Regions from separate parts of the Paraglaciecola sp. G1-13 genome, predicted to be linked through region 1. Evidence: predicted binding sites of a transcription regulator. Region 1 holds the regulator's gene; each other region holds the start of a gene.
What was found. The regulator LexA, encoded in region 1, represses DNA repair genes until DNA is damaged. The targets are predictions, from matches to a motif close to TACTGTATNNNNATACAGTA.
Positions count from the first base shown of each region.

Region 2: uvrD (DNA helicase II) is a predicted target of LexA. The motif match lies at 3,677-3,696, and genes of this name have one in related genera.
Region 3: AC0L6N_RS16280 (putative DNA modification/repair radical SAM protein) is a predicted target of LexA. The motif match lies at 4,567-4,586, and genes of this name have one in related genera.

Region 1 is NZ_CM147903.1:4,637,510-4,645,794, forward strand. Features, by position in the region: gene AC0L6N_RS19715 (cytochrome c oxidase assembly protein) at 1-83, opposite strand, end outside; gene AC0L6N_RS19720 (hypothetical protein) at 80-307, opposite strand; gene ctaD (cytochrome c oxidase subunit I) at 326-1,924, opposite strand; gene coxB (cytochrome c oxidase subunit II) at 1,935-3,059, opposite strand; gene lexA (transcriptional repressor LexA) at 3,469-4,092, opposite strand; gene plsB (glycerol-3-phosphate 1-O-acyltransferase PlsB) at 4,286-6,721, shown strand; gene ilvA (threonine ammonia-lyase, biosynthetic) at 6,815-8,285, opposite strand, start outside.
Region 2 is NZ_CM147903.1:4,432,513-4,440,797, forward strand. Features, by position in the region: gene dapF (diaminopimelate epimerase) at 1-364, shown strand, start outside; gene AC0L6N_RS18830 (DUF484 family protein) at 361-1,059, shown strand; gene AC0L6N_RS18835 (tyrosine recombinase XerC) at 1,075-1,971, shown strand; gene AC0L6N_RS18840 (HAD-IA family hydrolase) at 2,019-2,735, shown strand; gene cysE (serine O-acetyltransferase) at 2,813-3,592, opposite strand; gene uvrD (DNA helicase II) at 3,741-5,915, shown strand; gene AC0L6N_RS18855 (GGDEF domain-containing response regulator) at 6,005-7,261, shown strand; gene rarD (EamA family transporter RarD) at 7,281-8,201, opposite strand.
Region 3 is NZ_CM147903.1:3,837,459-3,845,743, forward strand. Features, by position in the region: gene glgC (glucose-1-phosphate adenylyltransferase) at 1-1,250, opposite strand, end outside; gene AC0L6N_RS16270 (Hsp20/alpha crystallin family protein) at 1,338-1,838, opposite strand; gene AC0L6N_RS16275 (GAF domain-containing sensor histidine kinase) at 2,566-3,759, shown strand; gene AC0L6N_RS16280 (putative DNA modification/repair radical SAM protein) at 4,701-5,942, shown strand; gene AC0L6N_RS16285 (TIGR03915 family putative DNA repair protein) at 5,959-6,753, shown strand; gene AC0L6N_RS16290 (DUF4235 domain-containing protein) at 7,338-7,583, shown strand; gene AC0L6N_RS16295 (hypothetical protein) at 7,845-7,991, opposite strand; gene AC0L6N_RS16300 (hypothetical protein) at 8,002-8,285, opposite strand, start outside.

The sequences.
Region 1 (8,285 bases):
TTAATTACCATCTTGCCATGACTGCTCGGCTTTTCAGCACTGGCAGCATCTGACGTATTAGGCTCTTGCCTGTTGTCTGTCATAGCGAGTGCCAGAACATCCCTGAGTAAGACTGAGCCAGACCCTGCTGAGCGTACTGCGCATTGGTATATTCACTTTGTAATGCGAAATGCACGGTATCATTGAGAGGAAAATAAGCATCACTTTGCAAGCTATTGCAAAAGCCAAACGCAATTAAGCCGAAAGTAAATGCAACAGAACGCTTCAAAAGTCGCGTCTTGGAAAACCTCTTTTTGACTAGCAACATAATATGCTCCTGTACCGCCTATTTAATAACAGGCGGAGTTTCGAACGTATGATACGGAGCAGGTGAAGGTATTTCCCATTCTAGACCTTCTGCCCCTTCCCAAACTTGGTCACTTACCGGGTCACCTTGTTTACGGCATGCCTTGATAAGTAACGCTAAGAAAATCAATTGAGATAAACCAAACGCAAATCCACCTAAGCTTATCCATTTATTAAAATCAGCGAACTGCAATGCATAGTCTGGAATACGTCTTGGCATACCGGCCAAGCCAACAAAATGCATCGGGAAGAACAATACGTTTACAGAAATTAATGAACACCAGAAATGCCATTTAGCTAACGTAATATCAAACATTTTTCCTGTCCATTTGGGTAGCCAGTAATATACCGCCGCCATAATTGAGAAGATGGCGCCCGTCACTAATACGTAATGGAAATGCGCAACAACAAAGTAAGTATCATGGTATTGGAAATCCACAGGCGTTATCGCCAGCATCAAGCCAGATAAACCACCTATCGTGAACAGCACGATAAACGCTAGAGCAAATAACATAGGTACTTCAAAACTCATGGAGCCTCGCCACATGGTTGCTACCCAATTAAATACTTTCACACCGGTGGGCACAGATATCAGCATGGTGGCTAGCATGAAAAACATCTCAGCAAAAACCGGCATCCCAGTCGTAAACATATGGTGAGCCCAGACGATAAACGACAGCAATGCAATAGATGCCGTGGCGTACACCATAGAGGCATAGCCAAATAAGCGTTTGCGTGCAAAGGTCGGTACTATTTGCGAGATAATGCCAAAGGCGGGCAGTATCATGATGTAAACCTCAGGGTGCCCAAAGAACCAGAAAATATGCTGGAACATCACGGGGTCGCCGCCACCTGCGGCATCGAAGAAGCTAGTACCAAAAAACTTATCTGTTAACACCATAGTCACTGCGCCGGCTAATACAGGCATGACCGCAATAAGCAAAAATGCTGTTATCAGCCACGTCCAAACAAAGAGCGGCATTTTCATCCATGTCATCCCTGGGGCGCGCATATTAAAGATCGTCACTATGACGTTAATCGCCCCCATAATGGATGAAATCCCCATGATATGTACCGAGAAAACAAACAGAGCAGTACTGTCACCACTGTACGTAGTTGATAGAGGAGCGTAGAACGTCCAGCCAAATGCAGGGCCGCCCCCCTCCATAAATAACGAAGACAGTAAAATCAAGAACGCAAAGGGTAAGATCCAGAAGCTCCAGTTGTTCATGCGAGGCAAAGCCATGTCTGGCGCGCCAATCATCATAGGCACTAACCAGTTAGCTAGCCCTGTAAAAGCGGGCATAACAGCACCAAACACCATGATCAAGCCATGAACTGTGGTCATTTGATTGAAAAAGTTAGGCTCAACTATCTGCAGGCCCGGCTGAAACAATTCCGCCCGAATGACCATCGCCATCGCGCCGCCGGTTAAGAACATGATAAATGCGAACCAAAGGTACAGCGTGCCTATGTCTTTGTGGTTTGTCGTGTACAACCAGCGCTTAATACCAGAAGGAGGCGCATGATGCTCGTGATGATCGTTTTCGTGATGGATCGTGTCGGTTACTGTGCTCATGATCGTCTCCCTACTGCCCGTTTAATGCAGCGTTAATGTCTTTCGCCTGAACTAGATCACCCGTATCGTTACCCCACGCATTTCGCTCATAGGTAATCACTGCGGCAAGTTCTGACATTGTTAACTGTTTAGCGAAGGCGGCCATTGCGGTACCTGATTTACCGTTAAGCACGATATCAATATGCGCAGCCATATCGTTCAGCGCAATGTCACTCCCTTTTAATGCTGGGAATACCCCTGGCAACCCTTCACCATTAGGCATATGACAGGCTGCACATGCAGAATTGTAAATTTTTTGACCATTGCTCATGAGCTCTTCTTTGCTCATGTTCATTGCTAGTAATCTTTGCTCTTCAGCTTTTGCCTGTTCTTGGATGGCTTGACGCTCGCCTATCCACTTATCATATTCGGCGGGCTCTTTTGCGATAACCACAACCGGCATGAACCCGTGATCCTTTCCGCATAATTCAGCACACTGCCCACGGTAAATACCCGGTTCATTGACCTTAGCCCAAGCATCATTAATAAAACCTGGATTAGCGTCTTGCTTGATTGCGAAGTCTGGTACCCACCAAGAATGAATAACATCGTCTGAGGTAATAAGAAAACGCACACGTTTATCGGTAGGGATCACCAAAGGTTGGTCTACTTCTAAGAGGTAATTAACACCCTTGTCTAATTTACCTGTAATCTCATCGGCTTGAGTTGCCATGCGAGAATAAAATTCGACGTCGTTATCCATGTACTTGTAGTGCCACTTCCATTGTGACCCTGTTACCAACACCGTCACTTCCGGTTCACTGGCATCCTCCATAGCGATCAACGTTTTGGCTGCAGGGATAGCCATTACAATGAGGATAATAAAAGGGATGACGGTCCAAGCGATTTCAACTTTAACACTCTCGTGGAAGTTTGCAGGCTTAGCCCCACGAGATTTACGATGAAATAAAATGGAGTAGAACATAGCGCCAAACACACCAACAGCGATAACCACACATATGATGAACATCAACATATGTAGGTCATATACCTCGGCGCTGATATCAGTCACACCTTTGCGCATGTTTAATTGGTACTGATCTAAGTCGGACACTGAATCTGCAAAAGCGGTGCTGCAATTAAATGCACCTAACATTGCCATTACACTCAACGAAATTTTCTTCACTCGACCCCCTGCTTGTCAAACGCGTAAAATAGTGGTGATAACCATCAAACTCTACGTTCTAATTTATTATTGTAAGGTTCAGCACGCGACAAGTTTTGTTACTGACTTGTTAATCGTGTAACAAGCATTACTCAAAATAGGGGGAGTAGTCCAGTTTTTTTGTATATTTTATATTCAATCGACCAAATTTTAATCAGTCTATCAGTGTGTTACGTTAACAACTCAGTAACAAACACATAGATTAAATGATATGCGAAAAGGCAATATGAGGTAGGTAAGATGGGATGTTTTCATGGAATAAAATAATATTTTCGAACTCCATTGCGAAGCTCGAAAATGATCAATAATGTAACAGCAAACTGCCTAAAAAAATGTTCAACTACATCCAGTCAGCATTACGAATAACACCAACAGCGATACCTTCGATATTAAAAGGCTGCGTCGCTAGATCGACTTTAATAGGTTGGAAATCCTCGTTTTCAGCATGTAGTACGACTTGTCGACCTTTTCGCTCAAGCCGTTTAACGGTTACATCTTCATCTACTCGCGCAACTACCACCTGACCATTATGCACATCCGTTGTTTTATGCACGGCCAGTAAATCACCATCCAAAATACCAATGTCTTTCATACTCATGCCGCTAACTCTAAGTAAAAAATCAGCGCTGGGTTTAAATAAACTTGGGTCAACTTTGTAATGCATTTCAACATGCTCTTGAGCCAAAATGGGCTCACCGGCGGCAACACGACCAATAAGCGGCAAACCTTGGTCTTCTAATTGATCTTCTAAAGGCTCAGTGAGCCTGATACCTCTTGACGTGCCGGGCAAGATCTCAATTGCTCCTTTACGAGCCAGAGCCTTGAGGTGTTCTTCAGCCGCATTTGCCGATTTAAAACCAAGGTGCCGTGCTATTTCTGCACGTGTTGGCGGCATGCCTGTTTCTAGCATGGTGGTTTTAATCAGTTGCAAGACTTCTTCTTGTCTGGGAGTTAGTGGACGCATACACAGCCTGTTGTTTCATACAGTTTAACTGTGAGTATATACAGTCGTTGCTAAATCTCAAATTTTTCTTCTTTGTTGTTTATTAAAGGTAATTTTCTATAAGACCTCTGACCTGTAAACTGATTACGCGGGGTGGAAAAGCCGAATAACGTGGTATCCTATACAGGTCTTTCATTATCTAGGTACCACTCTTATGGCATGGCTGCATAAACTGCTGCTGACAATGATATCTGTTCCGCTAAAATGGCTGGTTAAAGTTAATAGCATTCCTACAGATATAGCGACCGAACTTGGGATCGATACCACCAAACCCATTATTTATCTATTGCGCACACACTCGGTCACTGATCAATTTGCTTTAAAAATGTCTACCAATTCCCTAGGCTTGCCTAAGCCCTCCGAGCCGGTGCAAATCGGTGGTAAGGAATTACCCGCATGTTTGTTTTTACAACAACCACGTTCTTTGCTTACTCGAAAAGTGAAGATCACCAAAATTGCAGATGATGTTACTCGTCTGTTCCAGATCCACAGAGAGCACCCAGAGTTAGACTTGCAAATCGTCCCGGTTTCCATTTTTTGGGGCAGAGCACCCGGCCGAAAGCTATCCGGCTGGTCAGATATTATCGCCAACCAGGTATCTCCAAACTGGTTACGTAAGTTTTTTATTGTGCTGTTTTTAGGTAGAGATAACTTCGTTTGTTACAGCAAGGCTGTATCCTCTCGTACCATGGCAGATTTAAAAGGCAGTGATGAAGAAATAGGCCACAAGCTTATCCGCTTAGCGGGCACGCACTTTCATCGTCGCCGCCAAAATCTCATAGGCCCAATGTTACTCGAACGACAAGAATTATATAACGCAGTATTGGGCGCAGACTCTGTTCGCCAAGCAGTTAGCGACGAAGCGCGCAGCAAGAAGCAGTCAAATCACCAGATACAAGCCAAAGCGAAGAAATATGTCGATGAAATTGCCGCAGATTATCGCGAAGGGTTAGTAAGAATTGGCGACCGCTTACTCACAAAAATATGGAACAAAGTGTACAACGGCATTGAAGTAAAACATGCCGATAAAGTCAGGGCGTTAGCGCAAAATGGCCACGAAATTATCTACGTGCCGTGCCATAGAAGCCACATGGACTACCTCCTTTTAACTTATGTCATCTATCACGAAGGTTTAGTGACACCGCATATTGCTGCGGGTATCAATCTCAACTTTTGGCCGATTGGCGGAATTTTACGAAAATGTGGCGCATTCTTCTTACGTCGCAGCTTCGCCGGCAACAAGCTGTATACCGCGGTATTCAGAGAGTATTTAGAGCTACTTTTCAACAAAGGCTATTCCGTGAAGTATTATCCTGAAGGAGGCCGAAGTCGAACAGGTCGCTTACTACCGCCTAAAACGGGTATGTTGGCCATGACCCTTCAGGGACTGATTAAAGGCATTAACCGCCCCGTCAGTATTGTACCTGTATACATTGGCTACGAGCACGTAATGGAAGTCTCAAGCTATTTGAAAGAGCTCAAAGGCACAGACAAAAAGAAAGAATCTTTTTTTCAGGTGTTCTCCGCGGTACGTAAGCTGAAAAACTACGGAAACGGATTTTTAAATTTCGGTGATCCAATTAATTTAAGCAACTTTCTTGATAGCGAAGTGCCAGATTGGCGTGAAGCACAAAATTTAGAACCCGATAAAAAACCGCGCTGGTTAACCCCTGCCGTGAATACCTTAGCCAATGATGTTATGGGCCGAATCAACCAAGCGGCCGCTGTCAGCGGTATGTCACTGTGCGCCATGTGCTTACTTTCCGCTAAGAAACATGCAATGGCACAGGATGAACTCGAACGCGCCATTGACGACTACCTAGACTTGTTAAAGGCCGCGCCTTACAGTGACTTATCTAGCATCCCTGAGCTTGATGGCAAAGCATTGGTAGAAAATACGTTAAAGCTAAATAAGCTGGAAGTATCCCAAGACAGTTTTGGCACTATCATCTCCCTAAAACGCAAAAATGCGGTGGCATTGACCTATTATCGCAATAATATTTTGCATTTGTTTGCCCTACCTGGCTTAGTCAGCGCCATTGTATTTGCCCATAAAGGCTTGGCAAGGCCGCAAGTCATCTCCCTCGTTGGCCAGCTATATCCTTTGCTGCAGCGCGAGCTATTTATTTATATGAGCCACGAAGAAGCAATGAATTATACAGATCGCTTACTTAGCACGATGATCGATATGGGTTTACTGCGTGCTGAAGATGACACACTGTGCCCGCCCGCTGCCACTAGCAAAGCGTTTTATTCATTCTGGTTGCTGAATCGAAGCATTCAAGAAACCCTGCAACGTTATGCTGCCGTGCTGACCATTCTTAAGAAGGAACAAACCATTGGCCGTGGTCGCTTAGAAAAACAGAGTCGAGAATTTGCAGAGCGTTTAGCGGCGTTACATGGCATTAATTCACCAGAGTTTTTCGACAAAAATGTACTATCTACTTTCATTCACGCCTTGAAAGATAACGAATTAATCAACGCATCTAGCGAAGGGCAGTTGCAGCATTCAGATACCAGCGAAGCACTGCTAGCAAGTGTGGAGGAATTAATTTCGCCTGAGATCACTCAACGACTTCAGCAAATTTAAATCGTGTATACGCTAATGAGTGAATATTGAGCACATAAAAAATGCGCTAGGTGATTAACCGAGCGCATTTTTTTAACCGATAACCGCAAATTATTAGCTGAAAATACCGTTCACGTCTGATAAGAAAAACTTATAGGCGGGATTTTCGGTTTCTTCAGAGTATTGGTAGCCGAGTTGACCTAAGTGTTGCTCAAAATCAGCACGTTCGTTATCAGGGAAATCAAACCCCGCTAGCACTAAACCTTCCGCAGCACCATGGTTACGGTAATGAAACAAAGTAATGTTCCAGCGTTCGCCCAAGGTTTTTAAGAAGGTCATTAGGGCTCCTGGCTGTTCAGGAAACTCAAATGAGAACAAGTGCTCATGAAGCAGAGCAGGGGGGCGACCACCTACCATGTAGCGCACATGCAGTTTTGCCATTTCATTGTCTGACATGTCCAGACAAGGGTAGTCATTTGCACTCAAAGTGGCCATCAACTCAGCAAACTCTTCTTGGCCCCTTCGCAACTTCACACCCACAAAAATATGCGCTTCTTTTTCACTTGAAAAACGATAGTTGAACTCAGTGATGGTTTTACCACCTAGCAGTTCGCAGAAGTGCTTAAACGCGCCTTTTTTCTCAGGGATTTTAACGGCAAATACGGCTTCTTTTTGCTCACCTAATTCACAGCGTTCAGACACATAACGCAAAGTGTGAAAATTAATATTAGCGCCACATAACACGCCACCAAAGACTTTACCCTTAACGTCATTTAGCCTAGCGTATTTACGCATGGCTGCAACAGACAATGCGCCTGCTGGCTCAGCAATCACGCGGGTATCATCGAAAATATCTTTGATTGCCGTGCATAACTCATCATTGTTAACGGTAATGACTTCATCTACATATTGCTGACACAAGCGAAATGTTTCAGTACCTATGGTTTTCACTGCTACACCGTCTGCAAAAATCCCTACAAAGGGCAAAGGAGTAGGCTCACCAGCCTTTAAAGCCGCTTGTAAACAAGCAGATTCGCTGGACTCTACAGCGACAATTTTGATACTGGGCTTGAGCTGCTTCAAATACACACTCATGCCAGCGGCTAAACCGCCGCCGCCCACTGCGATAAAAACGATATCCAGATTCGGGTTTTGCTCAAGCATTTCCTTGGCAATGGTCCCTTGCCCGGCAATAACGTCTGGGTCGTCAAATGGCGGGATCATGGTATACCCATGCAGCGCAGCCAAACGTTTAGACTCTTCACTGGCTTGGTCGAAGCTAGTACCATGAAGCACTACATTGACGTTAGCACCTCCGAAGTTGCGCACCGCGTCCACCTTAATGTCAGGGGTGGTTTCTGGCATCACAATAGTGGCCTGAATATTCTTGCGAGAGGCGCAATAAGCAATACCTTGGGCGTGGTTGCCCGCTGATGCGGTAATGATCCCCGCGTTTAGCGCTTCATCATCTAAGTGACTGATCTTATTATATGCACCACGCAATTTGAACGACTTAACCGGTTGCTGATCTTCTCGCTTGAGCCATACATCATTCCCTAAAACAGCGGAGAATTTGTCTAGATGG
Region 2 (8,285 bases), 200 kb from region 1:
CATGGGTAACCCCCATTGTGTATTATTAGTGGATGATGTCGAAACAGCTGATGTAGAAGGCATAGGTAAAACGTTAGTTGCCCACGAACGCTTTCCTGAGGGTGCCAACATCGGCTTTATGCAGATTTTAAACAGCGGTCATATTAAACTTCGTGTTTATGAGCGCGGCGTGGGTGAAACCCTCGCATGTGGTAGCGGCGCGTGTGCAGCCGTCGCCGTAGGGCAAATGCAGAAAAAGTTAAACAAGGAAGTCACTGTCGATTTACCAGGTGGTACCTTGAAAATTCGTTGGCAAGGGCCAGGATCAATCTTAAAAATGACAGGGACAGCGGAACATGTCTTTGATGGAAATATCACGTTATGAATGAAGCATCTGGTCAGCAAAAAAGTCCATTAGACGACACCGCTTCCTTTGCTGAACCGGATGGGTTAACTGAACAGCAGGTGGCTATCTATCTTGCCAAGCACCCTGAGTTCTTCGTTAAACACCCAGCGTTACTTGAGCAACTGCAATTGCCCCATGCCCAAAAAGGCAGTGTCTCTCTGGTCGAGCGCCAAAGTGAACAGCTACGCCAAAAAGTACGCTTACTCAATTCCAAACTGACTCAGCTGATCAGCATCGCTAAACAAAACGAAGCCATATACCGTATTTATGCCGATCTAAACCTACGCGTATTGAAATGCTCTGACATAAGTTCAGTGCAATATGTGCTCGAAGACGTGATGCAAGAGCAGTTAAACCTTTCATCTGTCGCTTTGAAACCTTACAAGGGTGCCTTTGCATTACCAGAAATTCAGCGCAAATTATTTGCCGAAAAGCGCTTTAAAGACGAGGCGTTTTTCTTCGGCCGCTTGAGCGAGCACGAAAAAAAGCTGTTATTTAATGACCAACAAGCTGAATCTGTTGCCTTATTGCGCTTAGGTGATAATGGCGAGCTGGGTATTTTAGCCATTGGCAGCAACGATCCTGGGCACTTTAACCCTGACATGGACACCTTGCTTATCACTCAGTTACAACAGTTTTTAAGCATTCTACTGCCTAAATTACTGGCTTACTGACATCCTGGCTGACGAATGAGCGAACAGCCAAGTCTGCAACCCTTACTCGGCAAGTACTTTGATTATCTTAAGTACGAACGTAATCTGGCCGCTAAATCCATTGAAAATTATCAGCGTCAACTCGCCAGCATCTGCCAAGCCCTCACCATTACCGCATGGCCACAGCTAACGGTCGATCATGTGCGCCAAGTGCTGAATCAGGCTCGTCGTCAAGGGTTGAGCCCACGCAGTATCGCCCTTCGACTATCTGCACTGCGTGGCTATTGCGCTTATCTGGTTGAGCTCGAAGTGTTATCTAGTAACCCAGCCAAGGCGGTACAAGCGCCTAAACAAAGCAGTCCATTACCTAAACAGCTTAATGTAGATGAAATGCATCAGCTGCTAAACTTCGATGATGACTCTCTCCTTGGGGTTCGAGATAAAGCCATGCTCGAGCTAACCTACAGCTGCGGCTTACGTTTAGCTGAGCTGGCCGATTTAAACCTGAAAAGCCTACAAGACGACGGCCAATTAAGGGTCATGGGTAAAGGCAGTAAAGAGCGCATACTGCCCATTGGTAAAACGGCGTTAAAATGCCTTGGCGAATGGTTGAAAGTGCGCGGTGTTTTAGCTGACGGTGATGAGCCGGCATTGTTTTTAAGCAAACACAGAAGACGCATTAGTCATAGGCAAATTGCGAAACGGATGCAGTTGTGGGCCAAGCAGCAGCATTTAGATCAAGATATCAACCCACACAAATTACGCCATTCATTCGCCACCCACATTTTAGAATCAAGCGGTGATTTACGCGGAGTGCAAGAACTACTCGGCCATGCGAATTTATCCACTACGCAAGTGTATACTCATCTGAACTTTCAGCATTTGGCTAGCGTATACGATACAGCGCACCCCAGAGCCAAGCGTCGAAAATAGCATTTCGGCGGATCATTAATGCAAGAAAAGAGGACAGAATCGACAACATGATTTATTACCGTAATATCGGCCAAATTAAGGCCATGACGTTCGATCTCGATGACACCCTTTACGACAATTACCCTTACATCATCCGCGCTGAACACGCCTTGATTGAGTTTTTGGGTAGCTTTGCAGATGACCCATCACACAGCCATCCAGCCTATTGGCGCGACCATAGACGCACCACATTAAAACAAAAGCCTGAGCTTCACAGTGACATGGGCATGTTGCGCCGAGAAGTACTTACCAGCGGCATTCGAGCATTCGGTCACAGCGGCCATGCGCTTAAGAGCGCGGTGGATGAAGCCTTCGACTTTTTCTATTTTGAACGCAGCAATTTTCAAGTGAGTAGTGAAGTCACTGATATTCTGAGCAAGCTAGGGGAGCGCTGGCCATTAGTCGCTATCACCAATGGCAATGTAAACTTAGAGCAAATCGGTATCGCGGATTACTTTCAAAAGAGCTTTCATGCCAGTTTAGCGTTTCCCATGAAGCCCAACAGCGCTATGTTCGATGCAGCTAAGAAGCTGTTAAACCTGCCCGGTGAATCCATATTGCACGTGGGGGATAACCTAGAAAAGGACGTTTTAGGTGCCAAGAAAGCCGGATTCATGAGTGCCTGGTATGCAGATAATCGCCCGATGTCACTTAATAACGAAGACGTTACCGTGTTACCGGATATTCAACTGAAACATTTAAGCGAGCTGTGCGATATAAACTAAGCTCTGCGTCAACACAATACTCGCTCGATAACGGCAACGCCTCATCAGGCGGGTTGCCGATTAATCTTTTCGCTAAACTAATCTTCTAAAACGTTCTGGCGCATAGTTTGACAGGGATTTTGGCAACTTGGCTTGCCCACAATTTTAGCTGGCACACCTGCAACCGTAACGTGTGATGGCACATCCGCTAATACCACACTACCAGCGCCGACCTTAGCACCTGGGCCAATTTCAATATTACCTAATATTTTGGCACCCGCGCCTATCATCACCCCATGGCGCACTTTAGGATGCCTGTCGCCAACTTCATTCCCTGTACCGCCAAGGGTCACAGATTGCATAATCGATACGTTATCTTCAATCACCGCCGTTTCACCGACAACGATACCTGTAGCATGATCAAACATCACGCCTTGGCCTATATATGCCGCAGGATGAATATCCACTGACAACACTTCAGAGCTGCGACTTTGAATAAATAACGCCAATTCATGGCGGCCCATTAACCACAACATATGCGCAAAACGATGCACCTGAATGGCATGAAACCCTTTAAAGTAAAGCAGCACGGTTAAATACGATTTCACCGCAGGGTCGCGCTCAAAGGTTGCTTCAATATCAAACACAGTCGCCTCTACTAACAAGGGCTGGTCGCGATAAGCTTGGTCAAGCATGGTGCGTAAAGCCTTAGCCGACATCACTTTGTCAGATAACTTATTGGACAAAATAAAGCTCAGCGCACCTGCGAAGTCATCTTGCTTTAAAATGCATTCATCTACATAAGTGGCAAGCAAGGGTTCTTTTTCAGTCATCACCTGTGCTTCATTACGAAGCGTTTGCCAAAAATTATTGTCCACGAGTATCTACCTTATGTCTGCATCAGTCGGCAGTGTAATCAGTTGTTATTTTAAAGCCTAATAATGACTAAGAACAAATTCATTAATTGTATAAAAACACAGTATAACTGTTATAATGCGTTCATAATTCTACAGCATTTTTTCCCCCATGGATGTATCTCGACTCTTAGAACAACTCAATGATAAACAACGTGATGCAGTTGCCTCGCCTGCTGCTGACATGCTTATTCTGGCCGGCGCTGGCAGCGGTAAGACCCGAGTGTTGGTGCATCGCATTGCCTGGTTAATGGAAGTAGAAGGCATTGCCCCTTGGGGTATTCTCGCCGTTACTTTTACCAACAAGGCCGCTCGCGAAATGCGCGGGCGTATCGAAGAGTTGCAAGGCAGTGCACTAAGCAATATGTGGATAGGCACCTTTCACGGTATCGCTCACAGACTATTGCGCACCCATTACGCTGAAGCTAAGTTACCCGAAAACTTCCAAATACTCGATTCAGACGACCAATATCGCCTAGTGCGCCGTGTCATCAAGAGTATGAACCTAGATGAAAAGCAATGGGCGCCGAAACACGTTCAGTGGTACATCAATGGCAATAAAGACGAAGGCTTAAGACCTGAGCACATAGATACTCACGGTGACTATAATCAGAAAAAGTTATGTGAAATTTATCAGGTTTACCAGCAAACCTGTGAACGGGCTGGCCTGGTAGATTTCGCCGAGTTATTACTACGCGCCCATCAACTGTGGGTAGAAAATCCTGAGCTACTTAAACATTATCAAACCCGCTTTCGCGCAGTGCTTGTGGACGAGTTTCAAGACACTAACAACATCCAATACGCTTGGCTGCGCCTATTAGCCGCGCCTACCAACAATATGATTATTGTTGGCGATGACGACCAATCAATTTACGGTTGGCGCGGGGCAAATGTGCAGAATATTCAACACTTCTTGCGTGATTACCCTCAAGCAAAAACCATACGCTTAGAGCAGAACTATCGCTCCACGGGCAATATCTTAAAAGCGGCCAATGCCGTCATCGATAATAACCAAGGCCGTTTAGGCAAAGAGTTATGGACCGACGGTGTAGACGGCGAACCTATTTCTTTGTATGCCGGCTTTAACGAGTTAGATGAAGCACGCTTTGCGGTATCGCGCATAAAAGACTGGCAGACTCAAGGTTATGCCCTCAGCGATTGCGCTATTTTGTATCGCAACAACGCCCAATCACGCGTACTCGAAGAAGCGTTATTGCAAGAGTCTGTGGCCTATCGTATATACGGTGGCTTGCGATTCTTCGAGCGTCAGGAAATCCGTGATGCTTTAGGTTATCTGCGTATTATCAACCAACAAATTGACGATGCCGCATTTGAGCGCGTCGTGAATACCCCAACGCGTGGCATTGGCGATAAAACCTTGTCCCAGGTGCGTGAGCAAGCCAAAGAGCATGACTTGTCTATGTGGCAAGCGAGCTTACAGCTACTGCGTGAAAAACGCTTGTCAGGCCGTGCAGCCAATGCGTTACAAGCCTTTGTAGATTTAGTCTTAAAGCTGCAAAAAGACACCACGGATTTACCCTTAGAGCAACACGCTGATCACGTCATCAAAAATTCTGGTTTGTACGCCATGTACAAAGCAGAGAAAGGCGAAAAAGCCCAAGCACGTATTGAGAACTTAGAAGAACTCGTTACCGCGTGTAAGCAATTCGCGCCCCCAGAAGAAGCCGAAAACATGAGCCCCATGTCAGCGTTTCTTGCCCATGCTTCGCTTGAAGCTGGTGACGCCCAGGCCGATAAGCATCAAGATGCCGTGCAGATGATGACCATACACACAGCCAAAGGGCTAGAATTCCCTATGGTATTGTTAGTGGGTGTGGAAGAGGGCATGTTCCCAAGCCAAATGAGCAATGACGAACCCGGCAAAATAGAGGAAGAGCGCCGCCTATGCTACGTGGGCATGACTCGCGCAATGCAAAAACTCTATCTCACCTACGCTGAAAGTCGTCGTGTTTATGGTCAAGACAAATACCATACGCCATCTCGCTTTATCAAAGAAATACCCACAGAATTTATTGAAGAAGTTCGTCTGCGCACCAAAGCGACAGTGTCACGCCCAATGCAAAGTCGCTTTCAGTCTTCAGCAAGTCATACCGCGTTTGACTCTACGGGCTTTAAACTCGGGGAGCGAGTGACTCATCGTAAATTCGGGGAAGGCACTGTGCTTAACTACGAAGGCAGTGGCGAGCACGCCAGAGTGCAGGTGAATTTTGATAATGTTGGCAGTAAATGGTTAGTGCTGTCATTTGCAAAACTAGATAAAATTTAACGCCTTAAGTTTACCCTTTCTGCGAGGTGCTATAAGGTAGCGATACATTTAAGTGCTCCTTAGTATCAGCGGAAAGGTAAAATGGCTTTATGCGCCCAAAAGTCTTGATAATTGACGATAACGAACAAAGCGTAGACGTCATTGCCAGCTTGATACTCAAAGCACAGTTAACCCCAGTTAAAGCGACTAGCCTGACTGCGGCGCAACATATATTCTCGCACTCAGCACCTGAAGATTTTTTATGTGCCATCGTTGATTATCGCCTGCCAGACGCCCCTATCGGTCAAGCGATTGACTTCACCCTAGCCTCATTTTTACCGACCATAGTAACCACCGAATTCTTAGATCCAGAAACCAGAGCCGGTATCTTGAATAAAAACGTCATTGACTACATTCTGAAAGAAAACGAGCAGGTCTATGAGTATTTAAGCGTGTTGCTCAGCCGTTTGCACAAGAATAAGAGTGAAGGTGTATTAGTTGTCGATAACGCAAGAGTCAGCCGTCAGCGCAGCATTTCGCTGTTACAACGCCACAACTTTATGACTCATGAGGCCACCACCGGACAACAAGGTCTCGAGGCGCTCACTCGCTACAGCCATATAAAGTTAGTGATTGTTGCTAATAAATTGCCTGACATGACCGGCATTGCACTGCTCAATGAAATTCGTAAGCGCGCCTCAAAAGACGATATCGCGGTAATAGGCTTGTCAGATCACAGTGACACCGGGGTTTCAGCTCGGTTTATTAAAAGCGGAGCCAACGATTATCTTGCCCAGCCCTATGGCCAAGAAGAATTCTTATGCCGGATCATGCAAAACATCGAATATACCGAAAACATTGAACTGATACGTAGGGCTGCCAATTCTGATTTTCTTACTGGCTTACCGAATCGGCGACACTTCTTCGAACGGGCCGCAGCGGCGACCCAGCTCGTACCGAAATGCCAAACTTTAGCACTGATTGACATCGACCTATTCAAATCAGTGAACGATACCTATGGCCATGATTGCGGCGACTACACCTTACGAGAAATCGCCAAACTGGTTTCATCAACATTTGCGCCGCACATTCCTGCACGCTTTGGCGGCGAAGAGTTTTGTGTGTTTTTACCAAATGTTGATCTGCCCAGCGCTGTACAACTCTTCGAATCGTTTCGTGAGGCATTAGCCCAGCTCACCTTCAAATTTGAAGGCAAAACGTTTCACTGCACTGTGAGTATTGGGCTAACAGCCATCGCTACAGGTGGGGTTAATAGTATGCTGCGAAAAGCGGATGAATACCTCTACCAAGCCAAGGCTGGCGGTCGCAACCAAGTGGTACACGACCCTGTAGAAGAAGTGGTTTAACTTTCCGCTAAGTGGTTAATCATTCATTGGCATTGGTGTTAGACTGCTTTAACGCTTTTCTGACCTTACGATACTGGCGCAGTGAATCATAACTAAACAAACCCAGAGCCAGCCATACGAAAGCAAACATCACGATTTTATTGTCATCTAACGGCTCATCGTAGACCACCGCCGCCAATACAAACATCAAACTTGGGCCAATATATTGAAAAAAGCCTAATGTCGAAAACATGATGCGTTTAGCCGCTGCGGTAAAACATAATAAAGGCGCTGTGGTCACGATACCGGCGCAAATCAGGGTAATGTTAAGTGCCATGTCATTGGTCACCATGTTGCTGTATTCGCCAGCGAACCAAATCCAATATGCAATCGCAGGAAGCAGTAAAAATACACTTTCAATAAGCAAGCCTGGCAATGAATCCACCGCGACCTGTTTGCGCAATAAACCATAGATACCAAATGTGCCAGCGAGTGCAAGAGCCACCCAAGGTAACTGGCCGTAACCGATGATAAAATACACCACACCTGAGAGCGCCAACCCAACCGCGACTTTTTGCAAACGGCGCAAACGTTCGCCCAAAAACAAGCGACCAAGAAACACGTTCAGCAATGGGTTGATGTAATAGCCTAAACTGGCATCAAGCAGGTGGTTATTGTTAATCGCCCAGATAAAGATAAACCAGTTGGCGGCCAGTAATACCCCTGAAATTAAGAGGACCTGCATCACCTTGGGGTTAAGGATCGCCTGCTTGACTTTGTCCACTTTGCCGGTAACGACTACAAGCAACGTGAGTACAATCACCGACCAGATAATGCGATGCATCAATATTTCCATCGCTGGCACTTGGCCTAGCAACTTGAAATACATTGGGGCAATTCCCCACATGGTATATGCCGCTATCGCAAATAAGACGCCCGATTTCACCGCTTTATCATTCATTTCAAGCCCCTTTATCTATCAAGCGCAGGAGTGTGAATTAACTGCCCTGTAAAAGCAACGGGCGCTGTTAGGCTTGCCTACGAT
Region 3 (8,285 bases), 800 kb from region 1:
TCTATAAGGGTATCCAGCACTTTTTGCGTTACTAGTACAATCCCTTTTGGGGTGACGGTAAAGCCTTGTTGTTGAGCTATGTCTTTGTCATTCAGAACAAACTCAGCCGGTATATTTACCCCCTTATCCACAATCACGTTTTCTAGTTTAGCGCCAAAGCCGACTGTGACGTCAGGCAGCAACACGCATCTTTCTATTACAGCGCAAGGGTCGATTTTGCAGTTAGTAGACAATACCGATTGTTTGACACTGCAGCTGTCTAGACGACAACCCGAGCCGATGAGTACTTGCTTAATATCACACTTAGCCAAGTCAGAGCTGTTTGTGATCTCCACTGGGGAATTTGCGAACGCACTGCCCCATATCGGCCAGGCAGGGTCGGTAAAATTAAGCATGTCGCGGTTATTGAGTAAATCTAAGTGGGCACGCCAATAGCTGTCTAAGGTGCCAACATCTCGCCAATAAGGTATTTGATCGCCGCTAGGATCGCGAAAACGATGAGCGAAAACGCGATGCTGCTGAATAATGCTAGGGATCACATTCTTGCCAAAGTCATGTGCAGAATCAGCGACTTTCGCGTCTTTTTCTAACAATGAATACAACACATCAGCATTTACAACATAATTGCCCATCGACGCTAAGCAGTAATCTGGTGCATCAATTAACGCGTGAGGTGTATCAGGTTTCTCAGCAAATGCCGTAATGCGGCCATCACGCGCAGCACTGAGTACCCCGAGTTGTTTGGCAGCATTTTTAGTGGGCACTTCGATGCAAGACACCGTCATATCTGCGTTGTTATTCACATGGGTAGCTAACAGTTTACGGTAGTCCATTTGATAAACGTGATCACCCGAGAGGATCATCACATACTTAGGCGCTTTCCCCTTGATGTAGGCGATATTTTGAAAGCAAGCATCTGCAGTACCTTGATACCAACTCTGGTCATTTTGCTGGGAAGCAGGCAGCACATCAAAACAACCGCCGACATTGCTGTTCAAGCGTCCCCAATGGTTCATCAAGTGACGTATTAAGCATTGCGATTTATATTGTGTCAGCACGGCAATTTGATTCAACCCTGAGTTCACACAATTAGACAGAGGAAAATCAATAATTCGACAATGACTGCCAAACTCTAATACGGGTTTAGCACGCATCTCCGTTAGCCCATCAAGGCGCGAACCCTGACCGCCAGCAAGCACTAATACCAAGGTGTCTTTTACTACCGTTTGCATATCTGCTTCCACATTCATAACAAGCTCCGATAAAGGTCGTCCCTGACCAAGTGTTGTACTGTTCGTTAAGCGCTAACGCTTAGTAAATGAGTCACTTAGCGAACCTTAACCAGAAATTTCGATTTTTCGTTGCAGCTCTTGAGCTTTTACCGATTTCGGTAAAGTCACCTTGAGCAAGCCTTTTTTGAACTCGGCTTTTATTGCATCTTGGTCAACGCTTACCGGTAAACTGAAACTGCGTTGAAAGCTACCGTAGCTGCGCTCCATAATGTGAATGTTGTCGTCCTTGTCAGCTTCATTTTCGTAATTCTTCTGACCGCTTAAAGTCAAGATGCCGTCGGATAAATCTAAGGTAATGTCGTCATTATCAAGGCCGGGCAACTCGGCGGTTAAGGTATACGCTTTTTTGTTCTCAGTGATATCAACCTTTGGATCCACAAAATCTAGTTTGCTTTCGCCCTTTGCTGGTGTCTCTCGTACGAACGGAAAATGCGAACTGAAGTTTTGCACAAAATCATCCAGAAAATGTTGGCCAAACAAATGAGGAAACTGGCCGGAAGGTTTTTTGTCAGTAGAACGATTCGTTAAGTTGATATTACTCATCATCAATCTCCTATCAAAAATTTGAATGGGGTTGGCTGATAAGCTTGCTAACACGACATCGCCTATCAGCTCATAAAATTAAACTCGATTTTATTGATCCTCATCTTGATCCAGATCAATATTCATTGTTGTTTTATTGAGCGCTTGTAAATCATTATAAAAACACAGGATGAATGATTAGATTGGAAGGATGGAAGGATGGAAGGGGATTAAGGGGATAAGGGGATAAGGGGATAAGCAGCGAGCATAAATTGAGACCGTTTTTGATAAAACGTTACCTTTTAGTACTAAGCGTTGGGCTTTGCCTGAAAATAAATGTATAAGTAACACTGCTTCACCCAGAGCCAATATACCGAGTGCCGCCACCTAAAACCCTGACCTGCCCCATGAAATTTAAGTAATGTCTTAATGCAATATGTTTGCGAAACTTGTGTCAAATACCTTGAAAAATGAACTTGCGAACAGACTTGGTAAAGTGGCCATACATATAAACGCTAACTGACAATATCAACAATTTTTTCTCTCAAAGAGAGACTTGAGATGAAGTAAACGGTTTAATGTCATTTAAGAAGTCATTTGGTTTTACTAAATATCCCGCCGAAGTGGCAGAGCGGTTAAACCGCCGACATTTATGACTAAAAATCTTCAGTGATTTATCGACCATAGAATGACAATATATACAGGTCGTAAACAGTCATAAGCCAAAAGAGCGAAAAGCAAAGAGTACGTAATGAACGCGTTAATTGAAAAAGACATTCAGACTATCCAGTCTATAGAAGCTGTGCCGCATATAATGAAGATGCTGTCAGATGCCACCGGATTGCGCTTCATTTGTATTGCACGGGTTACAGATGAGAAGTGGACGACCTGCGCGGTATTCGATCAAGTTAACTTCAACCTTCTTCCTGGTGACGAGCTTGATATATCAACCACCTTTTGCATTCAGGTAAAAAGGTCAACTCAGCCGATTGTTATTGAACATGCTTTAAAAGATGATCACTACAGCAAAAGCGAAATTCCAATCATGTATGGGTTTGAAAGCTACTTTTCGTTTCCCATTTACAATAAAGACGGTGATTTTTTCGGCACGCTGTGCGGTTTAGATCCCCTACCGATAAAGTTGAAAACGGTTGAGATTCAACAACAAATTAAGTCATTCGCTGAGTTGATTTCTCGCCAGATTGAAGTTGACGAACAGCTTATCACTGCCCAATCCGAGTTATTCAACGAGAAAGCAGCGGCCAAACTTCAAGAGCAGTACATTGCCATTCTAGGGCACGACTTAAGAACGCCATTATCTGCTTTGACTATGGGGGTCAGTTTTTTAAAAGATCAAGTAACGGACGCCACCTCTCAAAAAATACTCGCACGCATGGACAGCAGCGCAACAAGAATGAAACGCTTGATTAGCGATGTGATGGACCTAACCCGAGGTAAAATGGGTAACGGCATGCAGTTAAACGTTAAGACGGTGAACAACCTAGAAGATATTCTTACCCATACCGTTGATGAGCTCTCTGGGCTGCACCCCCAGCGTGAAATACAGACTCACATTGATATTAAGGGCTCGGTTAACTGCGACCCTGAGCGAATCGCCCAGTTGCTATCTAACCTGTTAATCAACGCCATTGTGCATGGCGATCCACAGCAAGCTATTGAGGTGACATCACAGATAGAGAGCGGACTATTCTCACTGAGCGTGAGTAATGGCGGCGAGCCAATAAAACCAGAGGTGATTGATAAACTGTTTCAACCTTTTTGGCGCAATGAAAGCAACAAGCAAACCGGCGGCCTAGGTTTGGGTTTGTTCATTGCTTCCCAAATCACCTCTGCTCATGACGGTACATTATCCGTTTGCTCAGACGACAGCAGAACGACGTTCACGTTTCAGGCAACTATTGGCATGAATGCGCTTGAAGGTTAGTGAATGATGATGTCTAGCGCGTCTGTTGTTTTTTCTGCTTTTTATTAACTCACCTGTTAAAACGACTAACAAATCTTGAATAGGGCTGTCATCAGCCCTGCCCAATACGACTTGATAAAGGCATATCGTGCCGCCCCCATGTATTACACTGGAATGCCATTTTGACTCCCAGATAAAACTAAGAGAAAACCTGCTCAAAGCACGAGAGAAAATTCAAGCGACCTAGCTAACGCTTTCAAAACGACACGGCGTAAGCAACACCAATATAAAACGTATCCAATCAACGCTATAAACACGAGCCTAAAAGAAACACTGTAAACTCGATAGGTGACACTGCGCCCTACCCTATCTTTGAAACTAGCAGAGCGATAGCCAAAAAGGGATAACGTCGCTATTAAAATGCGCTTGAAGCTCCCCTAACAAACACATTTCATAACTACCTAAACCTAGGCGCTTGCCTAACAACTGACTTAGCGCGCCCCTGCCTTCTCAGCGCTCAATATTCCTGTCAAAACCCCCAATCAGCCTGATTTAAAGTACTTAAATTCTTGTTGTTGGAATATCCACCTTGAAGTCGGTCTGAGCTATTACGAGATTTTAAATACGGATGTATTTGTAACTTTGTTGAAAGTGAGTTCGGTTGCAAAGGTGTTGAAAAAGAATGTGTATAACAGGCCCTTTAGGTTAAGGGCTGTGATGGGGTAAGCAGTGATAGGGTCTGAGTACTTTTTGCGGCAACCGTCTCGCCTATTAAAAAGCATTATGCCCCTTTTTATTAATAATCCTTTTAATTTAGAATGCAAATTGTACTGTATATTTATACATGATATAAACACTAAGATAATTTGAAAACTAAATAACTGATACACACGTGTTGTTTCATCATTTCTGACAGAATCGACCGCTTTTGTGTATTTGCTAAGAGAAAGTAATAATCTGCGATGCATGACAAACTGATTCAAAAACTCGAAATCCTCTCAGATGCAGCTAAGTACGATGCATCATGTGCAAGCGGTACGGCTGGTAAACGCAAGGCTGGGAAAACTGATAAAACGGGCATTGGTTCGCTTACTGGCGGTACAGGAATATGCCACAGTTTTACCCCTGATGGGCGCTGTGTCTCTTTACTAAAGATACTAATGACGAACTACTGTATTTACGATTGTCACTATTGTATCAATAGAGTATCAAGCAGTGTTCAACGTGCTCGTTTCACTGTGAAAGAAACGGTAGATTTGACACTGAATTTTTATAAGCGCAACTACATCGAAGGCTTGTTTCTTAGCTCAGGTATCGTCGGTTCCCCAGACCTTACAATGGAAAGCATGGTACGTATTGCAAAGTCGTTACGTATCGATCACGGGTTCAAGGGGTATATACACCTTAAAACAATTCCCAATGCCTCGCCGGAACTACAGGCTGAAGCGGGTTTATATGCCGACAGGCTAAGCATTAATGTAGAAATGCCGACCCAGCCTTCATTAAATAAATACGCGCCAGAAAAAGATCTCGGCGCTATCCATAGTTCGATGAATACTCTAAAAGACAAAATAGCCGAGCATAAAGTAGACAAAACGCATACCGGTAAACGTCCTCCTCGCTTTGCCCCTGGCGGACAGTCTACTCAAATGATCATAGGGGCCGATGGCTCAAACGATAAAGTCATTTTGGGAACGAGTGTTAAACTTTATAGCCAACAGAAGCTACGCCGCGTTTATTACTCTGCCTTCTCGCCAATACCAGATGCGTCTGAGGTTTTACCGCTCAAGCCAGCGCCTTTGATCCGCGAGCACCGTCTTTATCAGGCTGATTGGCTATTGCGTTTTTATGGCTTTAATCTTGATGAAATCTTGCACGATGACATGCTTGATATGGACCATGACCCTAAACTCGCGTGGGCATTGCGCAATCGTCATGTATTCCCAATTGATTTGAATAAAGCCGACAAACTAATGTTGTTACGAGTACCTGGTCTTGGTGCGCGCACCGTACAAAAAATTGTAGCGATCCGCCGTTATACAAAACTTAACTGGATGGATCTCACTAAAATGCGTCTGCCATTACAAAAGCTAAAACCTTTTATTACTGTGAATGATTACTCACCTGCAATTCACTTACTCGATAGCAATAATTTTGAGCTGCAGTTCAAACAGCCGAAACAGTTTGAGCTCTTCGGCGCCTAAATAAAGTAGCCTCAACATGAAAACAATTACCATCACTTCCGTGCCCGGCTATAACGAGTGGCGCAAAGCATCAAGAGAATGTTTAGCGCAAGCTATCTCCCCTGAAAACATTATTTGGCAAACGTCAGAGTCAATACAGGACGACTTGTTTGGGCATCCTGAAGAGAGTATTGCGGCCCCTAAAGGGCAGATGAAACACACTATTCCCAAGTCAATACTAATGCTTTTTAAATATGCGCTGTGTCATCGAGATGCAAGCCGCTTTGCACTGTGTTATCGGGTTTTATGGCGCGTTATTTTCGAGAACAAAAACCTTATTCAGCTAAAAACTGACGAAGATATAATGCAGCTTGTTACCTTAGCCAAAGCGGTAAAACGTGATGCGTACAAAATGAGTGCTTTTTTAAGATTTAGAGAAGTTGCGCTTGACGGACAAGAGCATTTTATCGCTTGGTATGAACCCGAGCATTTCAGCTTAGAGGTTAAACTCGACTTCTTCCAAACTCGCTTTAAAAATATGCGCTGGTCGATACTGACGCCTTATCGGGCTGCTCATTGGGACACTGAAAAGTTAGTGTTAGAAGATAATCCCGACCCGAGTGTGTGTCCTGATGAAGACCGTATCGAAAAATATTGGCTCACTTATTACACTAATATATTTAACCCCGCCCGTATCAAAAAGAGCGCGATGCTAAGCTCAATGCCCAAAAAGTACTGGAAGAATATGCCTGAAACAGCACTAATTGACGATATGATTCGAAATTCAGATGCAAGAGCTCGCAAGATGATAACAGATGGGAATAAACGCTAAGTTCGATGATATGTATAACAATTTGAGTTCTTCGATAGCGTTGGATTTCGGGCGATATAATGACGTGATATAAAGAGAGGTGATATAAAGACGCCATAATAAGGATGGTCAATTTTAAGCCTAAACGACACTCGATTTATGTCTCATAACGAACACATTCCCTACACATCTTGTAGCCTAGCTTCTTACCTAAAGGCTGACCTTAAACGCCATTTTTTCCTCAAAGCACAGTATTCCAGTAAAAATCCTCAATTGACCTGACTTAAAGTCCTCAACTCTTCTTGTAGGAAACTCCACCTTGAAGTAGGTGAGATTTAATAAGTCGTTTTAACTATGGGTGTCTCTGTCAGTTGATCAAAAGAAGAGAGTCCTTTACTTGAGAAATATTTACAATATTACCCGTAAGATAGTTAGCGAATTTTTGCTAAAGCGATTGTGATGACGCAAAAACACATTTTTCTTTTTCGTTGTAATCAGCCTACAAGCTGTATTACAACTGCAACTCGAACAATAACGTCAGAAATTGACAAAGTAGGTCTATGGTTTGCACTGAAATATTAACTCACAATCTGAAGGGGTACATTATGAGCAACAAACAATTTATCACGAACGTAGGTATTGGACTTGCCGCCGCATCGGCAGGGATTCTAGCAAGAAAAACACTACAAAAATCGTGGGAAAAGGTGACTAACGAACCCACCCCGAAAGACAAGGAAAGTGAAAACACTGACCTTAAAGAGGCTGTAACGTGGGCAGTAGTGTCAGGCATTGGTGCTGGTCTTGCTAGAATGGCGGTTCAATATGTAATCGACAAACGCCAGTCAAAATAACGCGATGAAACCCTTAGCCTTTAAGGTACAGGCACTTACAAGATGCATCTAACCAAGACAGGCATGTTTCTTTGCTCAGTGTACTAGCCCAGAAATACGTTTTTAACCGGCCAATTATGCCTGTCTCAATAGTCTTCAGTAAAAATCCTCAATCGCTCTGACTTAGAGTATATCAACCCTTCTTGTAGGAAACTCCACCTCTAAGAGGAGTGAATTATTACGAAATTTTAATTATGGATGTCAATTTCAGTTAGCAAGTTGTTAGTTTGCTCGCTGGTAACGAATTCGGCACCAGCCTACTTTATCAGGTATCGACTCACAACCAAGAACCTCCCAAATTCCTACTTCTTCGAGTTCGCGTTTCTCCTCTTCACACCTTTCACAGGGTATGTCTTTTGTATACTCCATTTTATCTTCCTTAAGTGAGGCCACAAACTAAAGAGCGATGTGCTTCAAGCACAGCTGAATAGGTGTTTTTACTACCATCAACGTTAGCTATGCCTGCGAAATACAGCTTTAATGCCTCTTGCCTGTTGGCTGATGTTTTATCCGATTCATAGGTCTGCCACTTTTCGTTTATTTCGCTTTCCAAACCATTCAAAAGATTTGCAGCAGAGGCAGCTTCTATGACTTGCGGCCATTTTTCATCGGCGAGAAAAGATGCACATTTTAATGTGTGTAGCGCTGATTGATTTTGTCTTG